DNA from 2 places in the Bacillus altaicus genome. Region 1 is predicted to be linked to the other one. Evidence: predicted binding sites of a transcription regulator. Region 1 holds the regulator's gene; the other holds the start of a gene.
What was found. Region 1 encodes LexA, which represses DNA repair genes until DNA is damaged. Its sites were predicted from a motif close to CGAACATATGTTCG; they were not measured.
Positions count from the first base shown of each region.

Region 2: ruvA (Holliday junction DNA helicase RuvA) is a predicted target of LexA. The motif match lies at 2,393-2,406, and genes of this name have one in related genera.

Region 1 is NZ_CM143394.1:2,061,796-2,069,439, reverse strand. Features, by position in the region: gene ACE38F_RS10890 (bifunctional metallophosphatase/5'-nucleotidase) at 1-653, shown strand, start outside; gene ACE38F_RS10885 (DUF896 domain-containing protein) at 694-933, opposite strand; gene ACE38F_RS10880 (YneB family resolvase-like protein) at 979-1,635, opposite strand; gene lexA (transcriptional repressor LexA) at 1,777-2,391, shown strand; gene ACE38F_RS10870 (DUF4097 family beta strand repeat-containing protein) at 2,495-3,298, opposite strand; gene ACE38F_RS10865 (DUF1700 domain-containing protein) at 3,299-3,841, opposite strand; gene ACE38F_RS10860 (PadR family transcriptional regulator) at 3,834-4,157, opposite strand; gene ACE38F_RS10855 (ABC transporter ATP-binding protein) at 4,385-6,184, opposite strand; gene ACE38F_RS10850 (nucleotidyltransferase domain-containing protein) at 6,196-7,383, opposite strand; gene ACE38F_RS10845 (lasso peptide biosynthesis B2 protein) at 7,385-7,644, opposite strand, start outside.
Region 2 is NZ_CM143394.1:1,307,196-1,314,839, reverse strand. Features, by position in the region: gene queA (tRNA preQ1(34) S-adenosylmethionine ribosyltransferase-isomerase QueA) at 1-481, opposite strand, end outside; gene ACE38F_RS06885 (DUF2905 domain-containing protein) at 501-701, opposite strand; gene ruvB (Holliday junction branch migration DNA helicase RuvB) at 698-1,699, opposite strand; gene ruvA (Holliday junction DNA helicase RuvA) at 1,705-2,322, opposite strand; gene ACE38F_RS06870 (iron-hydroxamate ABC transporter substrate-binding protein) at 2,512-3,456, shown strand; gene ACE38F_RS06865 (BofC C-terminal domain-containing protein) at 3,469-3,984, opposite strand; gene ACE38F_RS06860 (branched-chain amino acid ABC transporter substrate-binding protein) at 4,419-4,853, shown strand; gene ACE38F_RS06855 (YhcN/YlaJ family sporulation lipoprotein) at 4,887-5,534, opposite strand; partial or broken gene safA (SafA/ExsA family spore coat assembly protein) at 7,477-7,633, opposite strand.

The sequences.
Region 1 (7,644 bases):
CACAAAATTGGCTTGATAAACCTATTGGACTAATCTATGGGGACATGCAAATTTCAGATGCTATGCAAACTCGTTTGCAAGACCACCCTTTTATTGAATTCATAAATAAAATACAGATGGATATAGCTAATGTTTCAATTTCTTGCACAAGTTTGTTCCATAATACATCTCCAGGTTTCCCGAAACATGTAACAATGCGTGACATCGTTTCTAATTATATTTATCCAAATACATTAAAAGTAATTAGAATAACCGGAGCGGATATAAAAGATGCTCTCGAACTCTCTGCTTCTTATTTCACATTAAAAGCAGATGGATCCATCATCGTAACCCCTACCTACATAGAACCAAAGCCGCAACACTATAATTACGATATGTGGGAAGGGATTTCGTACGTATTAAACATTTCAAAACCAATTGGTGAGAGAGTAGAGTCTTTGCAGTATAAAGGCACTCCTCTTAATATGAATGAAGAATATGACGTTGTTATGAATAATTATCGTGCAAGTGGCGGCGGGAATTTCTTTATGTTTCAAAATAAACTAGTAGTAAAAGACATACCAACAGATATGTCTGAACTTATCGCTAACTATATATTGAAGCATAAAAGGATAGAAGCAACGAAAAATGAAAACTGGAAAGTTATTAAATAACAATTTTAAAAAATAAAAAAAGATGGGCTGCGCCCATCTTTTAATTTAATTTTGCATTATCTTGCTTTTTTAAAGCTTTTAATTTCGCCGGTGTAACATCCGTTCCTTCTTCGTTAACGACTTTAATTCCTTTTAATTCGTTTAACATATTTTGACGAAATCCTTTTAAATATTGTTCACGTAGCGATTGGCGCTCACGTTGTTCTTCTTCAGTTAAGCCTTCAGCTTTTGCTTTTTTCGCTAAGAAGTTAATGCGTTCAATGAGTTCTTGACTTGGCATCTCGAATCCCCCTTCTACTCAAAACTGATTATTATCATACAATAGTTAGTCCTCTTTATCAAGCAATTGCTTTGTATACTCTACATACCTTCGATGTACAGTTGCTTTTGAAACATCATGACCAAAACCACGAAGTGTTGCTGCAATTTCTTCAAAAGTTAATTCATTCCGGCGCAAACGTACAATTTCCTCAATTGGCACTTCTTTTTTCTCACGTCCTACGCTTAAATGACGATTTTTCAAATTATTCTCTGGACGAAATCCTTTCTCCACTGCTCTTTGCATGCCACGTTTAATTTTTAAATTGTGGATCTTTCTTTGATACTCTTCAACGATCCCAATTATATTTAGCACCATCGAATCAGAATCTGAAAGCTGTAATTCACCACTATGCGTGTGCGTATAAACTTTTATCCCCTCTTTATGTAAACAATGCATTAACGCAATCTTTGCATTTCCTCTACCAAGACGCGTTTCATCTTGTATAAGTAGTACATCAACTTGTTCATCTCGAATTGTATCTAGCACTTCTAATATGCCATTACGTTCAATTGTATAACCGCTAGCCTGCTCTTCAATTACCTTTGTAACATCCATTTGATAGCGCTCAGCTAAATGCAATAATTCATCTTTTTGACGCAATAATGATGTTTCCTGTTCTTCTTTTGTTGTGCTCACACGTGCATAAATAATTGCATTCATTTTGAACCCTTCTTTCTCACTATATTTTCCTTATAGTGTATCATAAATTCGCCTTTCGTTCGAACTTATGTTTGTAGAATGTTTTTTCGCATGTTATACTTAATAATAAGAAAAATGAAAGAAAACGAGGTGTTAGAAAACATGGAAAAGTTAACGAAACGCCAGCAAGACATTCTCGACTTTATTAAGCTAAAAGTACAAGAAAAAGGATATCCACCTTCCGTACGTGAAATCGGTCAAGCAGTCGGCCTCGCTTCTAGTTCTACAGTGCACGGACATTTATCACGACTAGAAGAAAAAGGATATATCCGACGCGATCCAACAAAACCACGCGCAATTGAAATTTTAGGTGACAACCGAACGGAAACACAATCTGTTATTCAAGTTCCAATCGTCGGAAAAGTTACTGCCGGTTTACCGATTACAGCAGTCGAAAGTGTAGAAGATCACTTCCCACTTCCAGCTAGTATCGTTGCTGGAGCAGATCAAGTGTTTATGTTACGTATTTCTGGAGATAGCATGATTGAAGCTGGTATCTTTGATGGTGATTTAGTTGTTGTTCGCCAACAACAGTCTGCAAACAACGGTGAAATTGTAGTTGCTTTAACAGAAGATAACGAAGCAACTGTTAAACGTTTCTATAAAGAAAAAGATCATTTCCGTCTACAACCGGAAAACTCTTCACTAGAACCTATTATTTTAAAACAAGTGTCAGTTATTGGAAAAGTAATTGGCGTATATCGTGATTTACATTAAAAATAATAAAAAGAAGATAATTCCCTTATTTATATAGGGCATTATCTTCTTTTTATATTTTGATAGATTTCCGTTCATTCAAAAGAATTCATTTCATTAATTATTAACGCGTTTCAATAGTAACATCTCCAGCAGCGGTTTTACCGCTAATCTTTTTACTACCATTACCAATCGTTATATTTTTATTGTCCTCTTTAAAAATTGTCACGTCTCCAGCAGCGGTTTGCCCAGTGATAACTGCATCTTGTGGTTTTTCCAATAAAGTAATATCTACATCTCCAGCAGTTGAACTTGCCTCTAAATCATATTTAGAATCATGATCAATAATATCTATATCCCCACTAGCCGTTTTTGCTGTTACTTTCCCTATTACTTTTTTAAAATTCACCTTACCAGCTTTTGTAGACCCCTCTACACTCTTTGCTGTTACATGTTTCAAATCCACTTCTCCGGCGAGTGTTTCAACACTTACGCGGTCACTTTTCACATTACTTATTTCTATTTGTCCAGCGGATGAATTTACTTTTATCTCTTGATAAGAACGTTCAGGTACTAATATAGTCAATCTAGGCGTTTGAAATCCAAAATTGTAAAATGAAAAATCAAATGAAACACCTTTTTCTATTTCCCCTATGACTTTTAACGTATCACCATCTTCAGCAATACGAATCTCCTGTTTACTTACGTCTCCTGTTTGCTTTACATAAAAAGAGGAATCAGGAGATTTTTGGACAACAATATCTCCTGCATCTAACTTAACTTCTACATTTTTTAGCGTTTCGTTTTTAATTACGTCCTCTTTATCTCCTTTTTCTGCAGTTTGTACTGCTTTTTCATATGTTTGTGAAATCCCTATTACTCCAATAATGATACAAGCGATAGCTACTAATAATATCTTTTTCATCATCTACTCCCCTTTTATCATTTTGAAGTTCCAGACTACATAGCGTACACATAATCTTTTAAACCACCTCGTACTATAATAAGCTACAATACATAACAACAAACCTACTCCAACAAACGTTATACTAACGAAAAGATCCAACCATATAAAAGTGCCCATAAATACTTTTACAATAACGAAAAATGGTGTCACTACACTAGCAATCCCACCGACCCAAAAAGAAAATATAAAACCGATAATTGCAACTAACGGGCCTAACACAATAATAAAATTAAACAAGCTAAGTCCAACCGCCGCCATGACAGCTCTTGTTATATTCGAAGTCGATGGATCCTTTTTCATCTCATCAAAGCGATACAAAGCAAGCAAGTCTTTCGCAATTACCTTTGGAGAGCCAAGTCCCTTTATTATTTCTGATTCAGTTTTCCCCTCTTCCATCCCAAACTGAAAGTGCTCTTCATAATCAAATAAAATATCTTGTCGCTCTTCTTCTGGTAACTTTCTAAGATGACTTGATAATTCTTTAAGAAACTGTTCTTTACTCATCCCATTCCACCCCTTCAATAATTTCTTGAACACCTTTAGCAAAATCACGCCACTCTGTTACTAATAACGTAAGTTGCATCTCTCCTTGCTCTGTTAGTTGATAATATTTACGGGGCGGTCCTTCCGTGGATTCTTTTAAATACGTTTGAAAATATCCCTCTTTCGTTAAACGACGTAATAACGGATATACAGAACCTTCCGATATTAAAAATTTATTAGAGATTTGCTGAACAAGTTCATAACCATAACAATCCTTACGTTTTACAAGTGCCAATACACACAGTTCTAACACACCTTTTTTAAACTGAACGTTCAAGGACAATCCCCCTTTCTCATTTTAGTACTGTTCAATACACGGTACCTGCTTTACCCATAATATACCACTCAGTACTATTTATTGCAAGGTACTAAATTATATTTATTCCCTAAATTTACAAAATACAAATATAAAAGCCCGAATAAGATCTGTTATAACTGACCATTATCCGGGCTATCATTCAACTCTAATTACAATAATACAAAATTTCATTCAATCTTTCTCCTCTATGAACCCACTTCCATTTGTGACCCTAATAAATTTCGAAACACACCTTTTCTCTCTTTAGCCAATTGATTAAATTCACCCTTTTGAACAATTTCACCTTTTCCTAAAACAATAACTTGATCTGCATTACGGATCGTAGATAACCGATGCGCAATAACAACAATAGTCATCGTTCCTTTCAATCTTTCTATTGCTGATTGGATCTTTACTTCATTTTCAGTATCTAATGCACTCGTAGCTTCATCTAATACTAAAATGGATGGTTGTCTTAAAATAGCTCGAGCTAGTACAAGTCGTTGACGTTCACCACCTGAAAGTCTCACTCCACGATCTCCAATGAGAGTATCAAGCCCTTTTGGAAGCATTCGTACAAATTCAGCTGCCGCCGCAAAATCTAATGCAGTCCAAATTTGTTCTTCACTCGCATTCGGCTCAATCATCAATAAATTTTCTCTTATGCTTGCATTAAATAAAAAAGGATCTTGTGGCACATAACTAATAGCCCGTCTCAATGACAATAAATTTTCACTTGTAAGAGGAGTTCCATCTATTAATACTTGACCTTTCTCTGGTTGAATCAATCCCATTAAAACATCGATTAATGTACTCTTCCCAGCTCCCGAATGTCCCACAATAGCCGTCATACTATTGATTGGTATTTTCACATTAATATTTTGAAGTGCATACAAATGCTCCTTCTTATTATACCGAAAATAAATATCCTTACATTCAATACCCTGTTCTATACAAATCGGCTTTATATGTTTTTGCTGATGTATATCCTGCATTTCAATCGCTTCAATACATTCCCCTTGTAATTCCCATAATGACTTAAAAGCAGGAATGCTTGCAGCAAGCTGTTCTAAATTTGACTGAATTGTCATAAATCGTGGCCATATCCTCGAAAAGATGAGTATGATTAATAGTAATTGGGCCGGTTGAGCTTTAAATATACTTACTGATAATAATATAAAAAATGCAATTAAAATAGCCATTGAAACTTTATAAAACAATTGAGAGTTCGATCTTATTCTCATATACTCCATTTGTTCGTTACTCATCTTTCCTGTTATAGATTGTAACCAATCTAAACGTGATGCTTCCAAAGTATTACTCTTTATATCTTTAATTCCATTAAAATGATCTGTTATACCAGAAAGATAGCCTTGTGCCAATTTTGAGGTCTTACCGCCTAGTATTCGTGCTTTTTTTATAAAAACACGAGAAGCTACCAAGAATAATAAGCCAAAGACCAAAACAAATATAGTTATTTGGGGTGATAATAAAAACGCAATCCCCACCTGTATGAATGTAAACAGAATAGCAGCTAACAATTGTAAAATTAAATTAACCCCATAACTTACGCGAGCTAATTCTGTAGTTAATATATTTATTAGATTTGTTTTCCTTTTCTCTAAAAAAAAACTCCACTTCGCTTTTAAAATCATACTATATGTTTCTATTCTTAATTCTCGTACAAAAGCTTGTTGCGTTCTCGCATCCCTTAGCGTTATGTTTCTTTGTAGTAGATTTTGACCTAACACTATTAGTATATATATACCTAAAATAGAAATTAAACTTGTTGTTTTAGGGAAATTCTGTAAAAACCTATAGACAGGTGCAATAAAAGCAGTCTCCTCACCTACATTGATTATTCCAGTCATACTTATCATAGGAATTAATAAAATAATACCTATCCCTTCAAGTAAACTTATTAAAACCATACCAAACAAATTCACATACAGAATTTTCCCTGCAGAAGAATATAATTTCTTCATAAAATATATAATATGATTCATCGATGTTCCCCCTATAACAAAGCAAGCTCCTTTGTTTTCCTCCAAAGACATAGAAACGGACGTAAAGGAAAATATAAAAAATGAAGAGATTTAGGTAACGGTAATGTTTTTGCATCAATTGGATAAGGATAAAGTTGGCTCAAAATAAATATAATTTTTTGCTGATTAGACATCAGTGAAAATAAATGTCTACTATGATAAGCAAGTACTTCTTCAGGAACAGGTTCAGAATGCAAGTTGATCATTTTCTTGAAATAAAACAGTGCTTCTTGTGCTAGCTGCTTCGAATGTTTTTTAGCTACTAATCCCGTCATTCTTTCATTTAGTCGTGTACCTAGCAATTGTGATGCCAAAATTAATGCTTGTCCTCCCAAATGAAGTATTTGGTATTTTCTCATTAATTTATGAATCTCATTCCAGTTAAGATCTTGATCGACAATTTTTTTTATGTCTACTAACCAACGTAACCTGGACCAACCATGTCTGGCACCATGAGATACAAGAAATAAAAATAAGTCTTCCTTTCCTAACATATATACCGAATTACTCGTAAGTGTACTTTTTCTCTTTCGCTTCCAAAGTTCTTCAAACCCAGGTTCCTTACCCGGTCCGGGATTTAACCTCCAATGAATTTCAAGTTTGATTCGCCTTGTTGGATGGAAAAATGTTATATGGTGATGCCTCCATTTCCAATCACTTAATATCGTTTGAATATAATCATCTTTCACATATCCTTGCTCTAAAAGTAGTTTTTCTACTTTTTCTAAATTTTGAATAGGAATGAGAACGTCCAAATCGCAGGATGTTCGCAAAGAAATATCTCCATATAAATCCTGAGATAGTACAGGCCCTTTTAGAAACATCGTACGAATCTCATTTTCATTAAAAAGTTTATTTATTCGTTCCATTTCAGCACTTAAATAAAGCATTTGAAATGTATTATTTTTATATTTTCTATTTAAAGTTTGTACAACATGTGAAGGAATTCGTTCCTCATCTACCTGTTTAAGTTTTTTATAAATCACCGGATAAACACGATGATGCATAGCTTGCTCAAGAAAAACCTCCCAATCAATATCTGCAAACCATTCACTACTGTAAGTTTGCAATGTTTCGTCATCTTGTAACTTCAAAATTGCAAAAAGAAATTTCAATTCCTTAGACATGAACTCTACATCAAGACCAAAATCATTCCTCATTTTACTCTCCTTTAATAGTGTCCTCACTTAACCTCTTTGCAAATGATCCAACGACAGTAAACTTCTCCATCCCCTCTGATCCAGTAACATAAAAAGAACCGCTACGTAACCATGCGTGTGCAATTAATTCTCCATTATTATCCTTAGCGGTTCCTAAATAAAGAGTACTATCAATATGACGTTTTTCGAGCATTTTCATCCCAGCTATAGCTTTAACAAGGCACTGACTTTCCCAAAAAGTATAAAGACTCATAATAGAAA
Region 2 (7,644 bases), 750 kb from region 1:
GATCTTCTAGCGTCTCTTTAATATACGGAGGAAGAGGCATTTCTCCAAGCTCGTCTAAAATTTCATAAAAGATGCCGTCATATGAAAACTCAAGTTGACGCCCACCTTGGTCTGCTGTTCCAATGCAAGTTGCTTTTAACTTTCCTTCACCAAAAGAGATGACAGTCCCTTCTTTTACACGCTTCGCTGGCTTTATAAGCGTTTCCCACTTATCGCCTTCTTCTTGTTTCAAAAGAAGCACTTCAATGTGTGCACCTGTATCTTCTTTCACACCGTGCAAGCGAGCAGGCATAACTTTCGTTTCATTTAAAACTAAGCAATCCCCCTCATGTAAGTAAGAAAGAATGTCCGTAAAATGTTTATGCTCAATATCTCCTGTTTCACGGTCTAACATCATCAATCTTGATGTTTCACGCTCTTCAAGCGGAATTTGTGCAATGAGTTCTTCTGGTAAATGAAAATCAAACAGATTAATATCCATAACTGTATCCACCTATTTCTTATTTGAATCGATTTATTATATACATAATGAAAGATAATGCAATACTTAACACAATACATGTAATGATAGGAAAATAAAAGGTAACGTTACCTTTTTTCACAAAAATATCGCCTGGAAGCCTTCCTATGAACTTCCAAGCTAATCCAACAACAATGAGCAAAATACCAGCTGTAATAAGCAGCTTTGGCATCTCCGTCATACTTTTGGCATCTCCATTCCGAAATGCTCATATGCGAGCGGTGTTACGATCCGGCCTCTTGGCGTTCTTTGTAAAAAGCCAATTTGTAATAAATACGGCTCATACACATCTTCAATCGTATGCGATTCTTCCCCAATCGTTGCTGAAACAGTTTCTAATCCAACTGGACCACCGCGGAACTTTTCAATAATACCAAGCAGTAATTTATGATCGATATGATCAAGTCCTAATTTATCTACTTGTAATAGTTCTAACGCCATTTGTGTAATTTCCATCGCAATCGTTCCGTCACTGCGAACTTGTGCGAAGTCACGTACACGTCGTAATAGACGATTCGCAATACGAGGTGTACCACGGGCACGTCTTGCAATTTCTAATGCTGCTAACGAATCTATTTCAACTTCAAACACTTCTGCTGTACGTTCTACAATCGCAGAAAGCTGATCTACTGTATAGTACTCTAATCGTGAAAGCACACCAAAACGGTCACGAAGTGGTGCTGATAATGCACCTGCACGCGTCGTTGCCCCAACTAGCGTAAATGGAGGTAAGTCTAGACGTACAGAACGAGCTGACGGTCCTTTCCCAATAACGATATCAAGGCAAAAGTCTTCCATCGCTGGGTATAACACTTCTTCAATAGATCTATGCAAACGATGAATTTCATCAATAAATAATACATCCCCAGGCTGAAGTGCTGTTAATACAGCCGCTAAATCTCCTGGTCTTTCAATTGCGGGACCTGACGTTGTTCGAATGTTAACACCCATTTCATTGGCAATAATATTCGCAAGCGTCGTTTTACCAAGTCCAGGTGGTCCATATAAAAGTACGTGATCTAACGTTTCTTCACGCATTTTCGCCGCTTCAATAAAAACTTCTAAATTATGTTTTGCTTTATCTTGGCCAATATACTGACGGAGCGTCTGTGGCCGTAATGAATACTCTAAATCCGCATCTTCGTATCCAGATTCCCCTGAAAGGAGACGTTCGTCCATTATACTCACCTCTTACCATTTAGTAAAAGACTAAGTGCCTTTTTAATATATTGATCCGTCGTTAGTGATTCTTTTAATAACTCTGGTACAACGCGAGAAACTTCTCTCTCTGCGTAACCAAGTGCTCGTAGTGCTTCAAGCGCCTCATCAAGCTCAGTTGATGAACCTTTCTTCTGATCAAAACTTTCGGCATCCGAGAACAGATCAACAAATGCATCTGGCACGACATCTGCTAGTTTTCCTTTTAAGTCTAAAATCATTTGGCGTGCTGTTTTCTTTCCGACACCTGGGAATTTCACTAAAAACTTCTCATCTTCATGTTCAATCGCTTGCACGACCTGTCCTGTTTGACCAGAAGCTAAAATTGCAAGAGCACCTTTTGGTCCAATCCCCGATACACCTAACAACTTTGTAAATAATAAACGCTCTTCACGTGTTTTAAATCCGTAAAGTGCCATAATATCTTCTCTCACATAATGATATGTATAGACACGAATTTCTTGCTTACTTCTTTGAAATACATACGGATTTGGTGTGAAAATTTGATAACCAATTCCATTATGATCAATTACGACATATTCCGGTCCTACATACTCCACGTAACCTGTAACATATTCAAACAAAATACGATCTCTCCCTCTCAAATCATGTATTCCATTTTAACATATTTAACAATAGAAAAGCGAGACTACCCCAACAAATGTTCCCCGTTTACAATTTCCGTTTTTTTCTATTGACATAAAGACAAAAAGAACATTACTATACAGGAGTCAATAATGATTATCAATATTAATTAAAGGGGTTACATCAGGATGAAACAAAGACTATTTATTTTATTTACTATTATGCTAGTTGTTCTTTCTATTGTTGGCTGTTCTTCTCAAAAAGAAGAATCAAAAGCAAAAGAACAACCAAAAACGAAAGTTGTAAAACATGCTAAAGGGGAAACAACAATTCCAGTTAATCCAAAGAGAATTGTTGACTTATCTGGATCAACAGAGGAATTATTACTCCTTGGACATAAACCTGTTGGCACAGCGAACACATATAAAGATAAAATCCAAAATCACTTAACAGACAAGCTAGACGGAGTAAAAGCAGTCGGCTGGTACTGGGCGCCTAAAGTTGATTTAGAAGCTGTTACTGCTTTAAAACCAGACTTAATTATTTTAAACAATCGTCAATTGAAAATTTATGATCAACTAGAAAAAGTTGCACCGACAGTTGTTCTAGAAACAAATCTAGAAGACTGGCGCGGTAAGTTTAAAGAAGTAGGTAAACTATTTGACGAAGAGAAGAAAGCTGACAAATGGATTGCAGACTACGATAAAAAAGCAGAGTCTTTATCTAAAAAAATTAAAGAAAAAACAAAAGATGAAAACTTTATGTTCGTTGCAGTAACACCACAAAACTTCCGTGTATACGGTAGCTTCGGATATGGTGACATACTCTTTAACGATTTAAAGCTTCCAGCAACAAAAGGTACAGATTTAAAACAAACGATGGCACAAGTATCACTAGAAGGTCTTGTTGCATTCCAGCCTGATCAAATGTTTATTGTAAACTTTGGCGGAGAAGCTGATAAAGTTTATGAAGACTATAAAAACAGTGCCGTTTGGAAAGATAATAAAGCAGTAAAAAACAATCACGTATATGAAGTATCAAATGAAGCCTTCAATACGAAAGCATTCAATCCAATCGGAAAAGATATGCTAATTGATGAAATCGCAAAAGAGATTTTAGCTAAGAATAAATAAGAAAAAAGCAGCTCACCCTGAGCTGCTTTTTTTCTTATTTTGCAATGCGTACTGCTTCATTTTTTCGATTGTCTTTACAAAACCTTCTTTTGATTTTATACGAATACCACGTTTCAATTCCGCCCGTTCATAACTTTCAAGCTTTTTCATATCAATTTGAAAGAAGGAATGGATCGCGTTATCACTTTTCGGTACCCCTTTGAAAATTTGCAATATCCCTTCCTCTGAAACACCAAAATAACCACTCGTTTTCAGTAAAGGAGAAATATCATCAACTTTCTTTTGTAATACGATTTGCACATCATCACGATCAACAAGTTGCCATTCTTTATATTGCTGCAAAAACTTTTCTAAATCCGCTACTTTTTCTGTCAGTATTTCCTCGCTTACTTCTCCATCAACATACATACGCTCTAATAAAATTGTAACTGCAGGTTCTTTTTCTGTTGTTTCTGCCCTCACATCGGATCCATAAGCTAAGCAAAACATCATAACGAAAGCTTGCACTGCAATTAGTATCCATTTCATTTCCGTTCACCTCTTCTAGGCAAAATCATACTTTCATTTGTAGCTTTTCCGGAAATGGGGGTTTTATCCATATAAACAATAGCAGTAAATTTCTAAGAAAAATAAAAAATGCAGATAAGGGTTAATCCTCATCTGCATGTATCATTTACTTTTATATAAAATGAAAGACGCCTGCAAAGCAGGCGTCTTGATGCGTTTACGGCGAGAGACCAGGCGACCACATTCGCGTGTTTAGCACTTAAGCATATCTCTCGGCTTACGTAAATTAGCTCATCGCTTTGCTAATATAACATTAATAAGATAGAAGCGCAACATGTTTCTAAACATATTTGTCTTCCTCTTTTATCAAATTGAAATTTATGTAAATTATAAATTGGTTAATGTAATATATATGTTACAATTAATGCTATAAATATAAACAGGGGATGAATGCTTTGAAAAAAATTAAAGACGAGCGCCTCATACTTCAAACGTTAAAAAACATACGCGTTGCCTTTCTCTTCCAATCAATTGGTATAATCGGCATTTTAGGTTATATCGGATTCACCGAAGGAATTAATCAAATTACGAAATCTCCATTATGGTTATTATTTATTCTTACAAGTATGTTAGTTAGTTATTTACAACTAAGTGTTTCAATCGATGTAGAAAACAGTGAAAAAGAAATGAAATTAACGCCTTATTATAAAATTGTATTACGCTCCCTTGTTGTAGGAATCGTTATGGCTATCATTTATATTATTTTCAGTCCAGAAAGGCCTCTATTTGAAGCTATTCTAACAGGTAGTATTCTCTTCATATGCTTTTTAACTTCTTATTCCATTAGTTATTTCATTAAAAAACGTCGTTTACAAGACGAAGATGAATAAAGAGGAAGGGTTCCCCCTTCCTCTTTTGTTTTACTATCGTACTGTACCAGTCAGACCGTAACGAATATCTCGGAACATATTTGTTATGTCACGATTAAAATCGTTTGTAACTGTACCATTACGTAGACGTGTACTCATTGCATCGACACGAGTAAACATGTCATTTCTTACAGAAACATATACGTTTCTATTTCCAACTTCATTCGCAACAGCTTGACGAATTTCGTTCGCCATCGTTGTTTCATTCGTCGCTGGATTACGTGGTTTTACCGCAATCGCTACATCGTTTCCATATACAACTGTAGAAACTCGATCTACGTTATTCATACGTTTTACACGATTCGTAATTTTCTCTGCAGTTTTACCATCATTATTAATGTATGAATTGTTCATTGTAATATTACGAGTTGGGTGCGGATTAGCAATTTGTCCATTGTAATTTACATCACGGTAATAATTATTATATCCTGTATCGTTACGACCGTTTCTATATGTTACATAATCTGTATAACGATCGTTACGCGCTACATTATCACGATACTGGTGTGTATCATTATAAGATGTACGCTCGTAATTATAGTTACGTCCATCCATCGCATTATTATCTTTCGGTGTACCACATGCAGCTAATGCACTGGTAACTAACAAAGAAGCAGCAATAACTTTTACTTTCGTATTCAATACAAAAACCCCCCTTGTTAGAATGAACTTCTCTTTCGAAAAGCTCCCCCTTATGATGAGTAACAGAGAGGGTTTTTACACTGTTAATATTTCACTAGGAATTTTCTAGCACTTAATGTAAATTCACCATATTCCTGACTATCATGAATACAAAAAAGGTGGGAATAACCCCACCTTTTTTAAACTTCCTCTTCATCCTCTTCTTCTGAAACTGGTTCACCAAATACATTTGGTGGGTCTGGCTGATAGTACATCGTTCCTGGCTGCGGTGCATATGCTGGCTGAGTCGGTTGATAATATAAAGGATTGGCGTATTGTGGTCCACCCGGTTGCGGACTATATAACCTACTCTCTCCTCCGCATCCACAATCTTCTTCCCCTTGTACGAGTGGTGGCATATTATTATCCATTGGCATCATATTTGGATTTGGCATAGAAGTATATTGCGGTGCCATTTGTTGATACGGCATTTGATTGTATGGATTTTGTTGCTGATAATGCGGATATTGCGGCATCATTGGCTGTTGATACGGCATTTGATATGGCATCATATTTGGCGGTTGGTTGTTATCCATTATCGGCATCATGTTCGGCATTTGATTGTTATCCATTATCGGCATCATGTTCGGCATTTGGTTGTTATCCATTATCGGCATCATATTCGGCATTTGATTGTTATCCATTATCGGCATCATATTCGGCATTTGATTGTTATCCATTATCGGCATCATATTCGGCATTTGATTGTTATCCATTATCGGCATCATGTTCGGCATTTGATTGTTATCCATTATCGGCATCATGTTCGGCATTTGATTGTTATCCATTATCGGCATTATATTTGGCATTTGGTTGTTATCCATTATCGGCATCATGTTCGGCATTTGATTGTTATCCATTATCGGCATCATGTTCGGCATTTGGTTGTTATCCATTATCGGCATCATGTTCGGTGGTTGATTGTTATCCATTATTGGCATTATATTCGGTGGTTGATTGTTATCCATTATTGGCATTATGTTCGGCACTTGAATATTAGGCGGTATTACTTGCGGGATAATAACACTTTCTTTTGATACGTTTGGTGACACTATGCTTCCTATATTTTCTTTTTTCACTTGTGGCGACACTATATTCCCTACATTTTCTTTCTTCACTTGTGGTGAGACTATGCTTCCTACATTTTCTTTCTTCACTTGCGGCGACACTATATTCCCTATATTTTCTTTTTTCACTTGCGGCGACACTATATTCCCTACATTTTCTTTTTTCACTTGCGGCGACACTATATTCCCTACATTTTCTTTTTTCACTTGCGGCGACACTATATTCCCTACATTTTCTTTTTTCACTTGCGGCGACACTATATTTCCTACATTTTCTTTCTTCACTTGCGGTGACACTATGTTTCCTATATTGTCTTTTTTCGTTTGCGGAGAAATGACGTTGTTAGGTTTCATTTTATTAATTTGAGGAGCAATTAACTCGCTTCCTTTTTTTATTACATCTGAAATTTTATATTCTTTTTTCGCTTTAATTGGCGGTTGCGGTGGCTGTGGCAATACATTAATGGAAAATTTAGTGTTCTCCTTCGTAGTTGGCTTTTGTTTTTCTATAACAGATGGTTTTTGAATGATTGACGGTTTTTCGACTGGTTTCTCCTTTTGCACTTCTTTTTGTGGCTGCACCTGTACTTCTTTTTGTGGTTTCACTTGCATTTCTTTTTGCGGCTTCACCTGTATTTCTTTTTGCGGTTTTACCTGCATTTCTTTTTGCGTTTGTTGCATAGCTGGCTGCTGTGTAATAGGTGCTGATTGATACGTAATCTCATCTTCATCTTCTATTCCAAGCGGAGTTGGTGTTGATGCAAACTCTTTTTGCTGTACCTCTTTTACATATTGTTTCGGGGGCGCTGAACCCGATCCAGTCTGTTGTTTCACATGAACGCTATTCGATGGCACTTTAATTTTCATCCCTGGCATAATTAGGTCTGGATTGCTAAGCTGTGTATTTGTTTTTTTTAGCGTCTCAAAATCCACTCCGTACTTTTTTGCAATTTTCCAAAGGGTCTCCCCTTTTTGCACGATATGAATTTTCAAATTTTCCCCCT